Azospirillum brasilense: one gene and its partner. The protein of the gene in region 1 interacts with the protein of each later gene in a pairwise test. Links are inferred from orthologs where the notes say so. Each region holds a gene or a part of one and is shown in the gene's direction. Other genes may lie near its edges.

Region 1 (3,041 bases):
GGGCTGGACCTGCCGGCCTACGCGACCGAACACGCGGCGGGCATGGACCTGCTGGCCGCGCTGGCGGAGCCGGTCGTCCTGGAACCGGGCCGCCGCGCGCTGATCCCCACGGGCGTCGCCTTCGCCCTGCCCGACGGCTGCGAGGCGCAGGTCCGGCCGCGCTCCGGCCTGGCGCTGAAGCACGGGGTCACGGTGCTGAACAGCCCCGGCACCATTGACGCCGACTACCGCGGCGAGGTCGGGGTGATCCTGATCAACCACGGCGACCAGCCCTTCACGGTGGAGCGCGGGCAGCGCATCGCCCAGCTCGTGATCGCCCGCTATGAGCGCGCCGCCTGGGCCGAGTCGGCGGCGCTGCCCGACAGCGCTCGCGGCACCGGGGGCTTCGGCTCCACCGGCCAGTTCGTCCCGCCCTCCCCCGCGCAGGAGTCGCGCTGATGCTCCGCATTTCCAAGAAGCTGATGTTCGCGATCGAGGCGGTTCTGGACATCGCCTACAACGCCGGCACCGAACCCGTGCAGTCCGGCGAGATCACCCGCCGCCAGGGCATTCCCAAGCGCTATCTGGAGCAGGTTCTCCAGCAGCTCGTCCGCGACGGAGTCCTGGCCGGCGTGCGCGGGCCGCGCGGCGGCTACCGACTGGCCCGCGAGCGCCGGCGGATCACGCTGGGCGAGATCGTGAAGGTCGTCCGCTCCATGGAGACCGCGACCGACCCCATCGAGGAACCGGCCGGCTCCATCCTGGGGCATAAGGTGGTGCGCCCGCTGTGGAACGAGCTTCAGGAGGAATGCATGAAGAAGCTCGACGACATCACCATCGAGGATCTCTGCCTGCGCGCCCGCACCGCTGGCGTCGAGAGCGAGACCGAAGACCGCATCGATTTTACGATTTGATCCCACCCGGAAAACGGTTAAATTCTACACATGCTGTAGAAAATGGGAATATACCACATACCGGAGGAGTGAAAAATGCCGGGTTCCGAGTTTCGCGGTAAGATCTACGACAGCATTCTCGACACCGTCGGCGCCACGCCGCTGGTGCGCGTCAACCGGCTGGCCGAGGACGCCGGGGCCAAGGCCCAGATCGTCGGCAAGCTGGAGTTCTTCAACCCGCTGGCCAGCGTGAAGGACCGCATCGGCTTCGCGATGATCGACGCGGCGGAGCGCGCCGGCACCATCGAGGCGGGCCGCACCACCCTGGTCGAGCCGACGTCGGGCAACACCGGCATCGCGCTGGCCTTCGTCGCCGCCGCCAAGGGCTACCGGCTGATCCTGACCATGCCGGAAAGCATGTCGGTCGAGCGCCGCAAGATGCTGAAGCTGCTGGGCGCCGAGTTGGTCCTGACGCCGGCGGCGGAGGGCATGAAGGGCGCCATCCGCCGGGCCGACGAGATCGTCGCCACCGATCCGAACGCCTATATGCTCCAGCAGTTCAAGAACGCTGCCAACCCGGAGATCCACCGCAACACCACGGCGGAGGAAATCTGGAAGGACACCGACGGCAAGGCCGACTTCCTGATTTCCGGCGTCGGCACCGGCGGCACGCTGACCGGCGTGTCGGAGGTCCTGAAGGCCCGCAAGCCCGGTTTCCGCACCATCGCGGTGGAGCCGGAGGACAGCCCCGTCCTGTCCGGCGGCATGCCCGGCCCGCACAAGATCCAGGGCATCGGCGCCGGCTTCGTGCCGGACGTCCTGAACAAGGACCTGATCGACGAGGTCGTCCGCATCTCCAACCAGCGCGCCTTCGAGACGGCCCGCAAGGTGGCGAAGCTGGAAGGCATCCCGGTCGGCATCTCCTCGGGTGCCGCGCTGGCCGCGGCGCTGGAGATCGGCTCCCGTCCGGAGAACGAGGGCAAGTTGATCGTCGTGATCCTGCCATCCTTCGCCGAGCGCTACCTTTCCACCGCCCTGTTCGAAGGGCTGGAGTAAACCGGCCGCCCTCTCCCACAGCCGCCTGCGGCTGTGGGAGAGGGATCTCCGGTACATGCTCCTGCGCAACCGGACGGCGAATATTGCGCCGTCGCGCATCCTGCTGTAGAGTGGGATCCGTCCGGTCTTTGTGCCCGCCCCTGGCATCGGGCGGCGCTTTGACAAAAAGATTGGATTTTATTAATCTAACCTGTCTGCGCCGGGAGTTTCGGCCGGCGCGGCTCCGCCGTTTCAGGCGACGGCCCGGCTTGCGCCACGGGCGCCCGACGATGCGGAGCTGACGGCACAGGACCAGCGGGGGAGGCCACCATGGGCGTCGCGATTCCGAATGCCTCGACGATGAACTGGTTCCAGTTCCGCGGCATCACCAATGAATTGGACTCCAACCTCGCGTCCACCGACTACCGCCAGTTCACGGTGTCGAAGGCCGGCGAATTCAATTTCCGAATCGCCGACATTAACACCAACATCAAGATCGTCGACCAGAACAACAAGGTCGTCGCCGAGGCCAAGGCGAAGAACGAGGCGGCGGAGGCCAGCGCGAAGCTCGGCCCCGGCACCTACACGGCGGTCATCTCCCAGGCCGTCCGCGGCGTGAATGAACGCGAATACACGCTGGACATCACCGAACGCCAGAACATCATGATGGTGGGGACCGGTGCCCAGATGAAGGGCATCGCCCGCGCCGTCGTCGGCAAGGATCCAGGTGTCCAGAAGCACACGCTGACCGTCGCCCAGGGCGGCGAGTTCGTCGGCAACATGTCCCTTCCCTTGACGCGCTGGGCCCTCATGAGCAAGGAGGGCAAGGTCGTGGCCTCCGGCGACACGATGGACCCGGCCAAGTCGGGTGAGGACATGCTGAAGAAGCCCAGCTTCAAGATCGAACCCGGCCAATACGAGCTGGTGATCGTCCCGCCGAAGAACGTGATCGGCGAAATCCCCTATCAGCTCAATTTCGTCCAGAAAGTCGCCAAGACGCCCGAATCGACCGAGGAACGCCCGTTCGACAAGATCATGCGGGAGCGCGAGGCCCGGCTGAAGCAGTGGGCGGCGGACGATGCGGCCAAGTCGTCCAGCACCTCGAAGACCACCCCCTACAAGATGAGCCTGCTC
Region 2 (11,579 bases), on another replicon or contig:
CCGGTGCTCCACGAACAGGTTGGCCGTCTGATAGCCCTTCAGTGGCCGCTGCCCGGCCTGGACCTTGTCGTAGTCGAGCACGAACTCCACGTCGGCGCCGAAGGTCAGGTTCCAGGACTGCACGGTGTGGGCGCCGCCGACGGTGAAGACCTGCCCGATCGGCGTGGCGAGGTAGGTGCCGGTGTCGGAGTCCGCGGGCAGACCGTCGATCTTGACGTCGATGTCGGCATATTTGGCGCGGATGAAGCCGTTCGTCCAGGCATAGCCGAGACCCAGCTCATAGCCTTCCGACCGCACATCGCGGGCGAGGGTGGCGCTCGTGGCGGCGAAGCGCGCGGCGCGGGCGTCGTCCAGCTTGGTGCGGAAGATCCGGCCTTCCGCGGTGAAGCCCTCGTAGCGGGCCTCCAGACCGGCGGTGCTGTTGGTGGCCGTCACCGGGCGCGGACCGGCGCCGTAGTTCCAGGCTGGGTTCATGATGTAGTTCTCGGCCATCTGGACGCCGCCCCAGCCGCGCGACACGCCGGCCTTGGCGGTCAGGTAGCGGGGCAGCAGGTCGAACTCGCCCGAGATGTTGTGGCTGAGGCCGTGGTTGGTCCATTCCCGTCCGGTCGTCCCCTCGAAGGTCTGGCGGTCGCCGCGCAGGCCGAAGGACAGGCGCAGACGCTCCATCGGCTCCAGCCGGGCCTGACCGTACAGGCCGTTGTTGCGCGCCCGCTCGGTCGCGGTCATCGTCCGGTCCCGGTAGTTGGCGCGGTCCACATAGAAGTCGGTGCCTGTCGTGAAAGTGCCGATCCGGAAGCCGAAGGTGTTTTCCAGCTTGCCGTTGAAGGAGCTGGTCGCGCCGTTGCCCGGGTAGCTCCCCGGCACGGTGCTGCTGCCGACCGGGCGGGTGAAGATCGGCGTTTCCACGTCGGTGCGGCCGTAGGCGAGCACCAGCTTGGGGTTCCACAGCTCCGTCGGCAGGGCGTCGGTGTAGGTGAAGACCATGTTCTGGCGGTCGAGCGTGTAGTCGCGCACGCGCGGCTCCCAGGCCGGGCGCCCGGCGAGCGAGCCGATGTTCGCGCGGAAGGGGCGCGGCGCGTCGTCGTAGACCCGCTCGTAGCTGGCCTGGAAGCGGTGGCCGCTCTCCGTCTGCACCGCCGCCTTGCCGAGGCCGCTGACCATGTCCGTCTCGGTGCCGTCCACCTTGCGCCCGTTGCCCGCGGTGTATTTGCCGCCCTTGCCGTAGGTCACGGTGCCCAGCGCCTCCAGCCCCTGGTGGCGCCCGAAGCCGGCGAGGTTGGTGGTCAGGCCGGAGCCGTTGGTGTTGAAGGTGGTCTTGCCGAAGGCGCCGATGCCGTCGCTCGCCAGGAAGTCGCTGGCGTCCTTCGTCTCGTAGGCGATGGAGCCGGCGAGCGCGCCCGGACCGGCGTCGGCGGGGGCGACGCCGGCGTCCACGCGCGCCACCTTCAGCAGCGCCGGGTCAATCAGTGTGGTGCCGTTGTGGTGGAAGACCTTGTTGTTCTGGCGGCTGCCGTCGATGGTGACGGCCAGATTGGTTTCCTCGACGCCGTTCACATAGACCTTCTGCGACATCGGCACGGAACTGCCCACGCGGATCGTCGGCTCGCCGGAGAAGACGTCGCGGAGGTCGCGGGGATTCTTGCGATCCAGGTCCTCCTTGGTGATGGTGATGTTGCCGCTTCCGCTGCCGGCGCCGGTCGAGGCGGTGACCGACACCGGCCCCAGCATCGTGATGTCGCCGGTCGGAGCCGGAACCAGCGTCGCGGAGCCGGTGCCGGTCGTGCGGTAGCCGACGCCCGTCCCGGACAGCAGCGTGTCGAGCGCCTGGGCGGGCGTCATGCTGCCCGACACCGGGCGGGAGCTGCGCCCGGCGGCCAGATCGGCGGAATAGCCGATCTGCCAGCCGGTCTGGCGCGCGAAGGCGTCGAGCGCCGCGGGCAGGGCCTGCGCTGGCAGCGCGAAGGCCATCGTCTGCGCGGCGCCAGGGGCGGGAGCGGCCTGCTGGGCCAGGGACGGGGAGGGGAGGGCCAGGACGCCGCCGAGCGCGGTGGTCGCCATCAGTGCCAGGATCAGATGCCGGGCGGCGGTTCCCCGCGCGCGCACCAAGAACTTGCCTGTCGAAACCGTCCGGCCTTCCATTCCTCACAACTCCCGTCTGCGCTGGTGGCGGGGGCGTGATTACCGGTGTATGAACCGTGCCCCCCTCTTTTCGGCAGACGCACGGGGGCGTGGCGTCTCACAAAAAAATCCTGAAAGAAGGTCAAAATCTATCGAAGCAGGATGACTCCGCCAGGAAGCTCGGTCACGCGGGCGCCCACGACGTCGGCCAGCGAGCGGATCGCCGTGACGGGATCGTCCAGCCGGTAGTTTCCGCTGACCCGCGCGCCGGCCAGCCGGTCGCCGATCAGGATGACCGGTGCGCCATGGTAGCGCCGGATGGTGTCGACGATCGCGGCGAAGGGCTGGTCGTGGAACACGCAGCGCCCGTCCTTCCAGGCCAGCGCAACCGCCGGGTCCGGGCGGGCGGGCGCCGACAGGCCGTCCACCGTGGCTGTCACCCGGTCACCCGGAACGAGGAACACCGCTTGGCCCGGCGGCTCCCGCCGGCTGACCGACACCCGCCCGCGCTCCAGGAAGACGGCGTCCTGCCCGCCGTCCGACCGCACGGTGAAGGCGGTGCCGGTCACCTCCACCTCGCTGAAGCCGGCGGTGACGCGGAAGGGGTGGGCGGGGTCGCTGACCACGTCGAAGTAAGCCTGCCCGCGCAGCAGCCGGACGTGGCGCCGGCCCTCGGCGAAATCGAGCGCGACCGCGGAGTCGGTGTCGAGGATCAGCAGGGACCGGTCGGGCAGGGCGATCTCCTGCCGCTCCCCGGCGGCGGTGCGGTGGTCGGCGGTCAGGCGGAGCGCCAATGTGGGCTGGAGATGGACGCCGATGGCCAGCAGCAGTGCGGCGGCGGCCAGCGAGGCCCGCCACCCGCCGAACCGCCCGGACCGCCGCCGCGTCGCGGAGCGGGTGGCCGACGGCGAAGAGGCGGTCTGCGGGTGATGGGCGAGCGTCGCCGCCTGCAATTCGGGCATGCTCCCAAGCGACGACAGGCGGTCGAACGCCGCGGCGTGGCGCGGATCGCGGGTCCGCCATGCCTGATAGGCGGCTCGGGTGTCCGGGTGCACGGGCGCGTCGAGAAGCGTCACGAACCAAGTGAGCGCCTCGTCCGTGATCGGGTCCGCATGCCGGTAGGCCCCGGCATCCTGTCCGCCGTCTGCCTTGTCCTGCTCCACGCTTGGTCTTCCACTCTTCCTTGACCGGACTCACGTACAGTTGAGACGTTTCATCGCTCGGCGGGTCACAATTCGCAAACCGCAGCCCATAGCCCGCAGATGGTGATCGTTCCCGCGCCCGTCCAACCGGCTTGACATCTGAAATTGAGAATCATTATCAATCGCGATGTTGCAAGGCCGCCGATGTCGCACCGACCGCGGTGGTGTCCTTTTCGCCGCCGTACCGACAGGGCTATCATGTCCGCAAGCCTGATTGCGATCTATCTCGATCACCGCCGCTCGTTGTTCGGGTGCGCGATGAAGATCGTGCGTGATCTTCAGGTTGCCGAGGATCTGCTGCAGGAAAGCTACCTGCGCGCCTGCAAGGCCGTGGAAAGGGGACCCATCGACAACATCGGGGCCTTCCTCCACCGGACGGTCCACAACCTCGCGCTGGACCATCTCCGGCGCTGCCGGACCCAGGAGCGGTTCGAGGCCGGCCCGGCGGACACCGTCGAGGCGCTGGGCATCGCATCGGAAATTCCTTCGGCGGAAGAGCGTCTGCTGCACCGCGAGCGGCTGTCGTGCTTCATGGACGCCCTGGACCGTCTGCCGGCGCGGGCCCGGCAGGTGTGGCTTCTGAACCGGGTCGAAGGCCTGTCCTATCCCCAGATCGCCGCCCATCTGGGTGTGTCGCAGGGCACGGTCTTCAACGACATGAAACTGGCGATGGGCCATTTCGTGGACACCATGGCGCGCCGCGACCGCCCCGAACCCACCGCGACCCGGTCCGGCGGGACGCCCTAGCCGTGGAACACGCTCCCGATTGAAACCGGGAGGGGCGGTCCGACCCCCGGATCACGGGAAGCAGATGCACGGATTCGGTGCTGGGTGTATGTGTGATGACGTCCTGTCCGAAGCGGCACAAAAATCCCATAAGCCATCTTATGGAAAATTAATTGATTGAGACTTTGCGCTGCCTGCCGTTGCCCGTAGGTCAGCTGCCGGAAAGCTTTCGGCACCCTTCAAGCCAAACGTCATCATGACCTTCGGGAACGCACGCTCCTGCCACCAAACGTTCAATCCGCCTGACACGCTCATTGAGCGCAGGATCATTCTCACGAAGCCTGAAGGATGCCGGCGAGATGAGAACGGCGACCAATCGAGTGAATTCCGTACTGCTCAGTTCAGCCGGCGGCCGCCCATAGATTGCTGAGCTGGCCTTATGAAAGCCGGTCACCCAGCCTTCCGGACCTTCACCCATTTCCAGTGTATCGAGCCAAAGGGCAAGGATCTGGCCCTTGGAGAGTCGGCTTTCCAGGCCCATCGCGTACCCGGTTTGTCGTACCTTTCCTACGCCCGGTTGGAATTTCTTGAAAGCAAGGCGCTTGGAAGCCGATTGCGTGATTGTCGTCGCTCCAGCGCCAGGAGTCGAAAAATCCACTCCGGCGTGATCAACGAAATTTGGGTCTTCAACTTTCAGCAATATCGCCAGATGGTCCTCGCCAAGCGAATCTCCTCCTAGACCCTGAGCTATCAGATTGTCTGCGCGCTGACGTAATTGCGGGGCATCCGACAGAGCGTCCCAGTATCCATTCCCGCCGTAAGCAACGGCCGCGACGACAAGCGAAACAACAAGAAGACCTGCGAGCTTGAAAATTCGTCTCATGGGTCGTTTTCCAAGGCGTGATGTATGAGCCGAAGCATCCAGATGGTCCCCGCTGGTCTGTCCGAGCTGGTCATTCGGACAAGGCGGACAGCATGATTGCCGCATTATTGCCGAGCGGGGCGATGGTTTCCAGCGTCATGCAGCGCGCGCTCCAGGGGCTCTAGACGGCGCGCCGAAAACCATGGGCCGGCATCAGGAGCAGGCAGGTCGGGTCACCCCCAACACCGGAGACTGGGTGATCACTTGGTAAATCCGCCCGCTGCGCGGATGAGGCTGTCTGAGTAGACAGGCAATTTTCACAGTGTAAAAATGTGCAAAAATTGGTGGTGGCCCTTCATTTCCCACGACATGGCTCCCCTTCCGGCAAGCGGCGTGCTAGGCTTTCGTTCGGCCTGTTGAAGGCCCCATGACCGGACCGACGGCCGGACCGGTCGGGAACATCAGGACACGCGTACCATGAATCACATCGTCGCCCCCTGCTTTAAGGATCAGGGCCTTGAGGACCAGAACCTCAAGGAGTTGGAGCGCCCGGAATCGCCCCTTCTGGAGGGCGTCGACGGCATGTGGGCGATGCTGCGCGCCGAGGCGGAGAACGTCGTCGTCAAGGAGCCTTGGCTGCGCCCCTTCATCGACACCGCCATTCTGCTGCACCATGACTTCCCGTCGGCGCTGGGCAGCCTGCTGGCGCGCAAGCTGGGTGATTCCTACATCTCCGCCGACCAGCTCGCGATGCTCGTACGCTCGGCGGTCGCCGACGCGCCCTGCATCGTGGAGGAGGCCTGCTCCGACCTTCAGGCCATCTGCACGCGCGATCCGGCAGCGGACAACTGCCTGACGCCCTTCCTCTACTACAAGGGCTTCCACGCGCTGGAATGGCATCGCATCGGCCATTGGCTGTGGCGGCGCGAGCGGCGCGACCTCGCCCACTTCCTGCAAAGCCGGGTGTCGGAGGTCTTCGCCGTGGACATCCACCCGGCGGTCCCGGTCGGGCGAGGCGTCTTCATCGACCACGGCACCGGCGTGGTGATCGGCGAAACCGCCGTGGTCGGCAACGACGTGTCGATCCTTCAGGAGGTCACGCTCGGCGGTACCGGCAAGGAGCATGGCGACCGCCATCCGAAGGTGCGCGACGGCGTCCTGCTGTCCGCCGGGGCCAAGATCCTCGGCAACATCGAGATCGGCAGCCGCGCCAAGGTCGGAGCCGGCAGCGTGGTGCTGAAGGACGTGCCGCCCTGCGCCACCGTGGTCGGCGTCCCGGCGCGGATCGTCGGCTGGTGCCGCGACACGGTGCCGGCGCTCGCCATGGACCAGACGGTGCCGGAGCCGGAATATCACATCTGACGGGCCGGGTGATGGCTCTGGCCGCTCCGGAACTCCGGCGCGGTCATCTCCTCGCGGGTCAGGGCGATGAACAGCTCCACCACCGGGCTCTTGGAGCGGTTGGCGTCGAAGGCCACCTGGAAGGGCGCCTGATAGGACAGGACCTTGGGCAGCAGCACCCGCAGCCGCCCGGCCTTGACGTAGGGTGCCGCGTAATGGTCCGGCAGATAGCCGGCGTAGGCACCGGACAGGATCAGCCGCGCCGCCCCCTCCATGTCGCTGACCGTTGCCTTGGGCGTCGAAATCGCAAAGATCTTCAGGTCGCGCGATCCCCAATAGCTCCGCGCGACCAGCCGGTAGCGGCGGATTTCGTCCAGGTCGATGGCCTCGTCCGGCAGGGTGAACAGCGGGTGCCCGTCCGCCACGCAGAAGTGGATCGTCTCGTTGTAGAGGTCCTGGTAGGACAGGCTGGGCACGATGCGCGGGAAGCTGGCGATGGCAAGTTGGAGCTGCCCACCGATGACGTCGCGCAGAAGCTCGTTCGGCGGGCGGACGTTGATGATCAGCGAGACCTCCGGCGCCGCCTCGGTGAAGCGGGCGAAGACGCGCTCCAGCGGGGCGCGCGGGTCGGTCAGGGTGTTGTCGACCAGCCCGACCGCCAGCGTGCCGGTCAGCCGCTCGCGCAGGCCGCGCACCCGGCCGCGGAAGCGATCCAGCGAGTCGAACACGCGCCGCGCCTCGTCATAGACCGCCTGCCCTTCCGGGGTGAGCTGGAATCCCGAGCGCCCACGCCGGCACAGCCGCAGGCCCAGCCGGGTCTCCAGATCGGCGAAATGGGTGGAGATGGTGGACAGCGACAGGTTCAGTTCGCTCTGCGCCGCACTGAATCCGCCGGCCTCGACGATGGTCATGAACAACCGCAACAGGCGCAGATCCACGGTTTCCAGCTGAATCATCGCCACGACGCCGCCCTCCCCTGCCCCGCCCGCCGGTTCCGGGACGCCCGATACTTCGGCCCGGATCGAAGTAAGATACAAAACTTTCTGATTTTCGGGCAACGGCGCCGGGCGTCTAATGACCGCAGGCCGCAATGCTGGCCTCACGAACAGATAAGCTCGTCCGCAAGGAAAGGTCGCATCCATGAACGAGACGACGGGTAAGCAGGGACTTCACGCCGCTTTGACCGGCGGCATCAGCCGGCGCGCGGTTCTGGCCGGAGCGGGCACGCTGGCCACGGTGGCCGCCATCGGCTTTCCGAACATCGTCCGCGCCCAGTCGAAGACGCTGAAGGTCGGCGTCTACGGCGGCTACTTCAAGGAATCCTTCGAAAAGCACATCTTCCCGGAATTCTCCAAGGCCACCGGCATCACGGTGGAGGCCATCGCCGAGCCGACCGGCGAGGCGTGGCTGGTCCAGCTCGAACAGGCGGCCCGCGCCCGTCAGGCGCCCGCCGACGTCTCGATGATGTCGCAGGTGGCGATGCTGAAGGGGGCCTCGGCGGAACTGTGGGCGCCCTTCGACCTGTCGAAGATCCCCAACGCCGCCAAGGTCGTCCCGCACCTCGTCAACAAGTATCCGGACGGCAAGGTCAGCGGCATCGGCGCGGTGTCCTGGTACATCACGCTGGTCACCAACACCAAGAGCTACCCGCAGGCCCCGGACAGCTGGGCGGCGCTGTGGGACCCGGCGAACAAGGACAAGCTGGGCCTGCTGGCGCTGGTCAGCAACAGCTTCCTGCTGGAGGTCACGGCGGCCACTTTCTTCGGCGGCACCAAGCATCTGGACAGCGAGCAGGGGCAGCTCGATTGCTTCAAGAAGCTGGCGGAGCTGAAGTCCAATGTGAAGCTCTGGTACCGCGACGAGGCGCAGTTCGAGGCCTCGCTGAAGTCCGGCGAGATTCCGATGGGCCAGTATTACCACGACGTGACCGGCCTCGCCGCCGCGGACGGGCAACCGGTGCGCTCGACCTTCCCGAAGGAGGGCGGCATCCTCGATTCGGGAAGCTGGGCGGTCACCCGCGCCTCCAAGGCCGGCGACCTCGCTCATGTCTTCGTGGACTATATGTGCCAGCCGTCGATCCAGGCCCTGCTGTCGCGCAAGGTCGGCACCGCCCCGACCATCGACCGCAAGATGACCGACCTGACTGACCAGGAGTTCGCCGCCGTGTCCTCCGACATCGCGCCGATCATCCCGCGCTATGACCTCTACACGAGCAAGTCCGACTGGCTGAACCAGAAGTGGACGGAAATGATCGTCGGGTGAGTGTGAGCCCTTCTCCCCTCTGGGGAGAAGGGTATGGGATGAGGGGGCGGTCGCAGGCCGGACACGCACTGCAATGAGGCTGCGTTGACGCCCTATGGGCGCCCCCTCACCCTAACCCTCTCCCCAGAGGGACGAGGGGACAAAGCCCGTTGTGAACGACAGTCAAAAAGCCATCCCATGTCAGCCCTTGTCCTCGACGGTCTCACCAAACGATACGGTCCCGTAACCGCGGTGCACGGCGCGTCGCTGCGCATCCCGCACGGGCAATTCGTCTGTCTGCTCGGCCCGTCCGGCTGCGGGAAGACGACGCTCCTGCGCATGATCGCCGGGCTGGAGGACCCCTCCGGCGGACGGCTGGTCATCGACGGACGCGACATCACCACGGCCCCCGCCCACACGCGGGAATTCGGCATGGTGTTCCAGTCGCTGGCCCTCTTCCCGCACCTGACGGCGGGCGAGAACATCGCCTACCCCCTGCGCATCCGCGGTGCCTCGAAGGCCGAGCAGCGCAAGCGCGCCGACGAGCTGCTGGAGCTGGTGCGCCTGCCCGGCGTCGCTGACCGGCCCGTCTCCAAGCTCTCGGGCGGGCAGCGGCAGCGCGTCGCGATCGCCCGCGCGCTGGCCCTGTCGCCCAAGCTGTTCCTGCTGGACGAGCCGCTGTCGGCGCTCGACGCCAAGCTGCGCGAGGCCATGCAGATCGAGCTGAAGCAGCTTCAGCAGCGGCTGGGCATCACCACCATCGTCGTCACCCACGACCAGCGGGAGGCTATGACCATGGCCGACCTCGTGGTGGTGATGTCGCAGGGGCGCATCCATCAGGCCGCCCCGCCGATGGAGGTCTACCGCCAGCCCGCCGACGCCTTCGTCGCCGACTTCATCGGCATGACCAACCTGCTGGAGGGCGAGGTCACCGCCCCCGGCACCGCCATCGTGCCCGGCGGCACCCTCCATCTCCCAGACCTGCCGCCGACGGGCCGCGTCCTGCTGTCCGTCCGCCCGGAGGACGTGGTCGTCCATCCCGCCGGGACGGACGGGCCGAACCGGCTGACCGGCACGCTGTCCTTCATGCGCGACCTCGGCGCCAGTGTGGAGTTCCGCATCGATGTTGCCGGGCGGGAGATCGTCGCGCTGTCGCGTCCGCAGGACCGCCCGCCGGTCGCCCCCGGCGGCGCCCTGGCGGTGGAGTTCCCCCCGGCGGCTTGCGTCGTGCTGCCGCCAATGGCGGAGCGCCCGCAATGATCCGCCGCGCGCCCCGTGGTCTGGCCGAGCACGCGCCGATCCTTTTCCCGGCGCTGATGCTGGTCGTCTTCTTCGTCATCCCCTTCAGCCTGATGATCGCGGTCAGCGTCTTCCGGCGGGTTCCCGGCGGCTTCTACGAGCCGGACCTCGTCTTCGCCAACTACGAGCGCTTCCTAACCGCCTTCTTCGGCGGGGTGATGTCCTTCTCGCTGGGGCTGGCGGCGCTGGTCGCGGTGTTGTCGGTGGGCATCGCCTTCCCCTTCACCTACCGGCTGGTCAAACTGCCGCGCGGCGCGCAGATCCGCTGGCTGGTCTTCCTGCTGTCGATCCTGTCGCTGTCGGAAGTCATCATCGGCTTCGCCTGGTCCACCCTGCTGTCGCGCACCGCGGGCATCACCAACCTGTTCGTGGCGCTGGGCCTGATGGCCGAACCGCAATCGCTCAGCCCCAGCTTCGGCGCGCTGCTGGCCGGGCTGGTCTATCAGGCTTTCCCCTACACGGTGCTGGTGCTCTACCCGGCGCTCGCCCGCCTCGATCCCTATCTGGAGGAGGCGGCGCGAACGCTCGGTTCCTCGCCGCTGCGCGCCTTCTTCACGGTGGTGGTGCCGGGGCTGCGCAACACCATCGTGGCGACCACGATCATGGTGTTCGTCTTCGCGCTCGGCTCCTACCTGCTGCCGCAGCTTCTGGGACGGCCCCAGCATTGGACGCTGTCGGTGCTCATCACCGATCAGGCGATCTACCAGTCCAACATGCCCTTCGCGGCGGCCATGGCCGTCTTCCTGGTGCTGGTCAGCCTCGCCCTCGTCGGGCTGGCGCTGCTCGCCGGGCGGCGGGAGGAGACGGCCTGATGCTGATGCGCACGCTGAATTCCCTGATCGCCGGCCTGATCGCCCTGGTCCTGGCCGCCCCCATCCTGGTGGTGGCCGGAGTCTCAGTGAACGAGAAGAAGTCGCTGACCTTTCCGCCGCAGGGCTTCTCGCTCGCCTGGTACGCGGAGGTCTTCACCGATCCCGGCTGGCGCGGCGCGCTGATCACCAGCCTCGTCGTCGCCACCCTGTCGGCGGCGCTGGCGGTGCTGATCGCCTTTCCGCTGGCCTGGTTCCTGTGGCGCTGGCGGGCGCCCTGGGCGCGGGCGTTCGAGGTGCTGGGCATGACGCCCTTCATCCTGCCGCCAGTCATCACGGCGCTGGGCTTCCTCAGCTTCTGGGCGGCGGTGGGGGAATACGGGTCACCCTGGACGGTGGTGGTCAGCCACGCGGTGTTCTTCGTGACGCTGCCGCTGGTCACGCTGTCGCTGGGCTTCGGCGCCGTCGACCGTTCCTACGTGGAGGCCGCGGCGACCATGGGGGCGGACGACCGGACGGTGCTGCGCACGGTGGTGATGCCGCTGGTGCGGCCCTACGTGATCTCCGGCTTCGCCTTCGCCTTCGTGCTGTCGCTGAACGAGTACATCGTGGCCTACATGGTGGTCGGCTTCACGCTGGAGACGCTGCCCATCAAGATCTTCAACGCGCTCCGCTACGGCTACACGCCGACCATGGCCGCCGTGACGGTGCTGTTCGTGACGCTGACCGCGGTGGTCTTCGGGCTGATCGCGTGGTTCGGCGACCTGCCCCGCCTTCTCGGCGCCTGGGCCAAGAACGACTAACCTTCTTTCCTTTTTCAAAGAGATCCGGACGATGATCGACCCTCAGAAGCTTGATCGTTTGCGTACGAAGTACAGCGGCTCCGGCGGCAACGACTTCCACGATCCGGAGTTCCAGCGGGTGGCCGCCCTCCAGTTCTCCGGCGGCAAGCGGGTGCAGCCCTTCGCCGGGGTGTCC

The links.
Region 2: the proteins of cysK (region 1) and cysE interact in binary tests that used the Escherichia coli proteins (3 or more experiments, as listed by UniProt). The link is inferred for Azospirillum brasilense from one-to-one orthologs.

What each region holds. Positions count from the first base shown.
Region 1 is NZ_CP059449.1:1,109,241-1,112,281, reverse strand. What follows is about bases 25-2,948. They hold cysK (cysteine synthase A), read left to right. Parts: upstream 25-968; coding sequence 969-1,928; downstream 1,929-2,948. Other genes in these bases: H1Q64_RS05285 (hypothetical protein), read left to right, coding at 2,238-2,948; H1Q64_RS05295 (RrF2 family transcriptional regulator), read left to right, coding at 438-893; dut (dUTP diphosphatase), read left to right, coding at 25-438. In the rest of the region: more of dut, read left to right, coding at 1-24; more of H1Q64_RS05285, read left to right, coding at 2,949-3,041.
Region 2 is NZ_CP059453.1:56,706-68,284, forward strand. The notes cover bases 4,552-7,330. They hold cysE (serine O-acetyltransferase), read left to right. Parts: upstream 4,552-5,388; coding sequence 5,389-6,273; downstream 6,274-7,330. Other genes in these bases: H1Q64_RS30020 (transglycosylase domain-containing protein), read right to left, coding at 4,552-4,932; H1Q64_RS30030 (LysR family transcriptional regulator), read right to left, coding at 6,264-7,208. Outside these bases: H1Q64_RS30005 (TonB-dependent receptor), read right to left, coding at 1-2,142; H1Q64_RS30010 (FecR family protein), read right to left, coding at 2,271-3,284; H1Q64_RS30015 (RNA polymerase sigma factor), read left to right, coding at 3,522-4,070; more of H1Q64_RS30020, read right to left, coding at 4,261-4,551; H1Q64_RS30035 (ABC transporter substrate-binding protein), read left to right, coding at 7,393-8,514; H1Q64_RS30040 (ABC transporter ATP-binding protein), read left to right, coding at 8,692-9,753; H1Q64_RS30045 (ABC transporter permease), read left to right, coding at 9,750-10,604; H1Q64_RS30050 (ABC transporter permease), read left to right, coding at 10,604-11,404; speB (agmatinase), read left to right, coding at 11,436-11,579.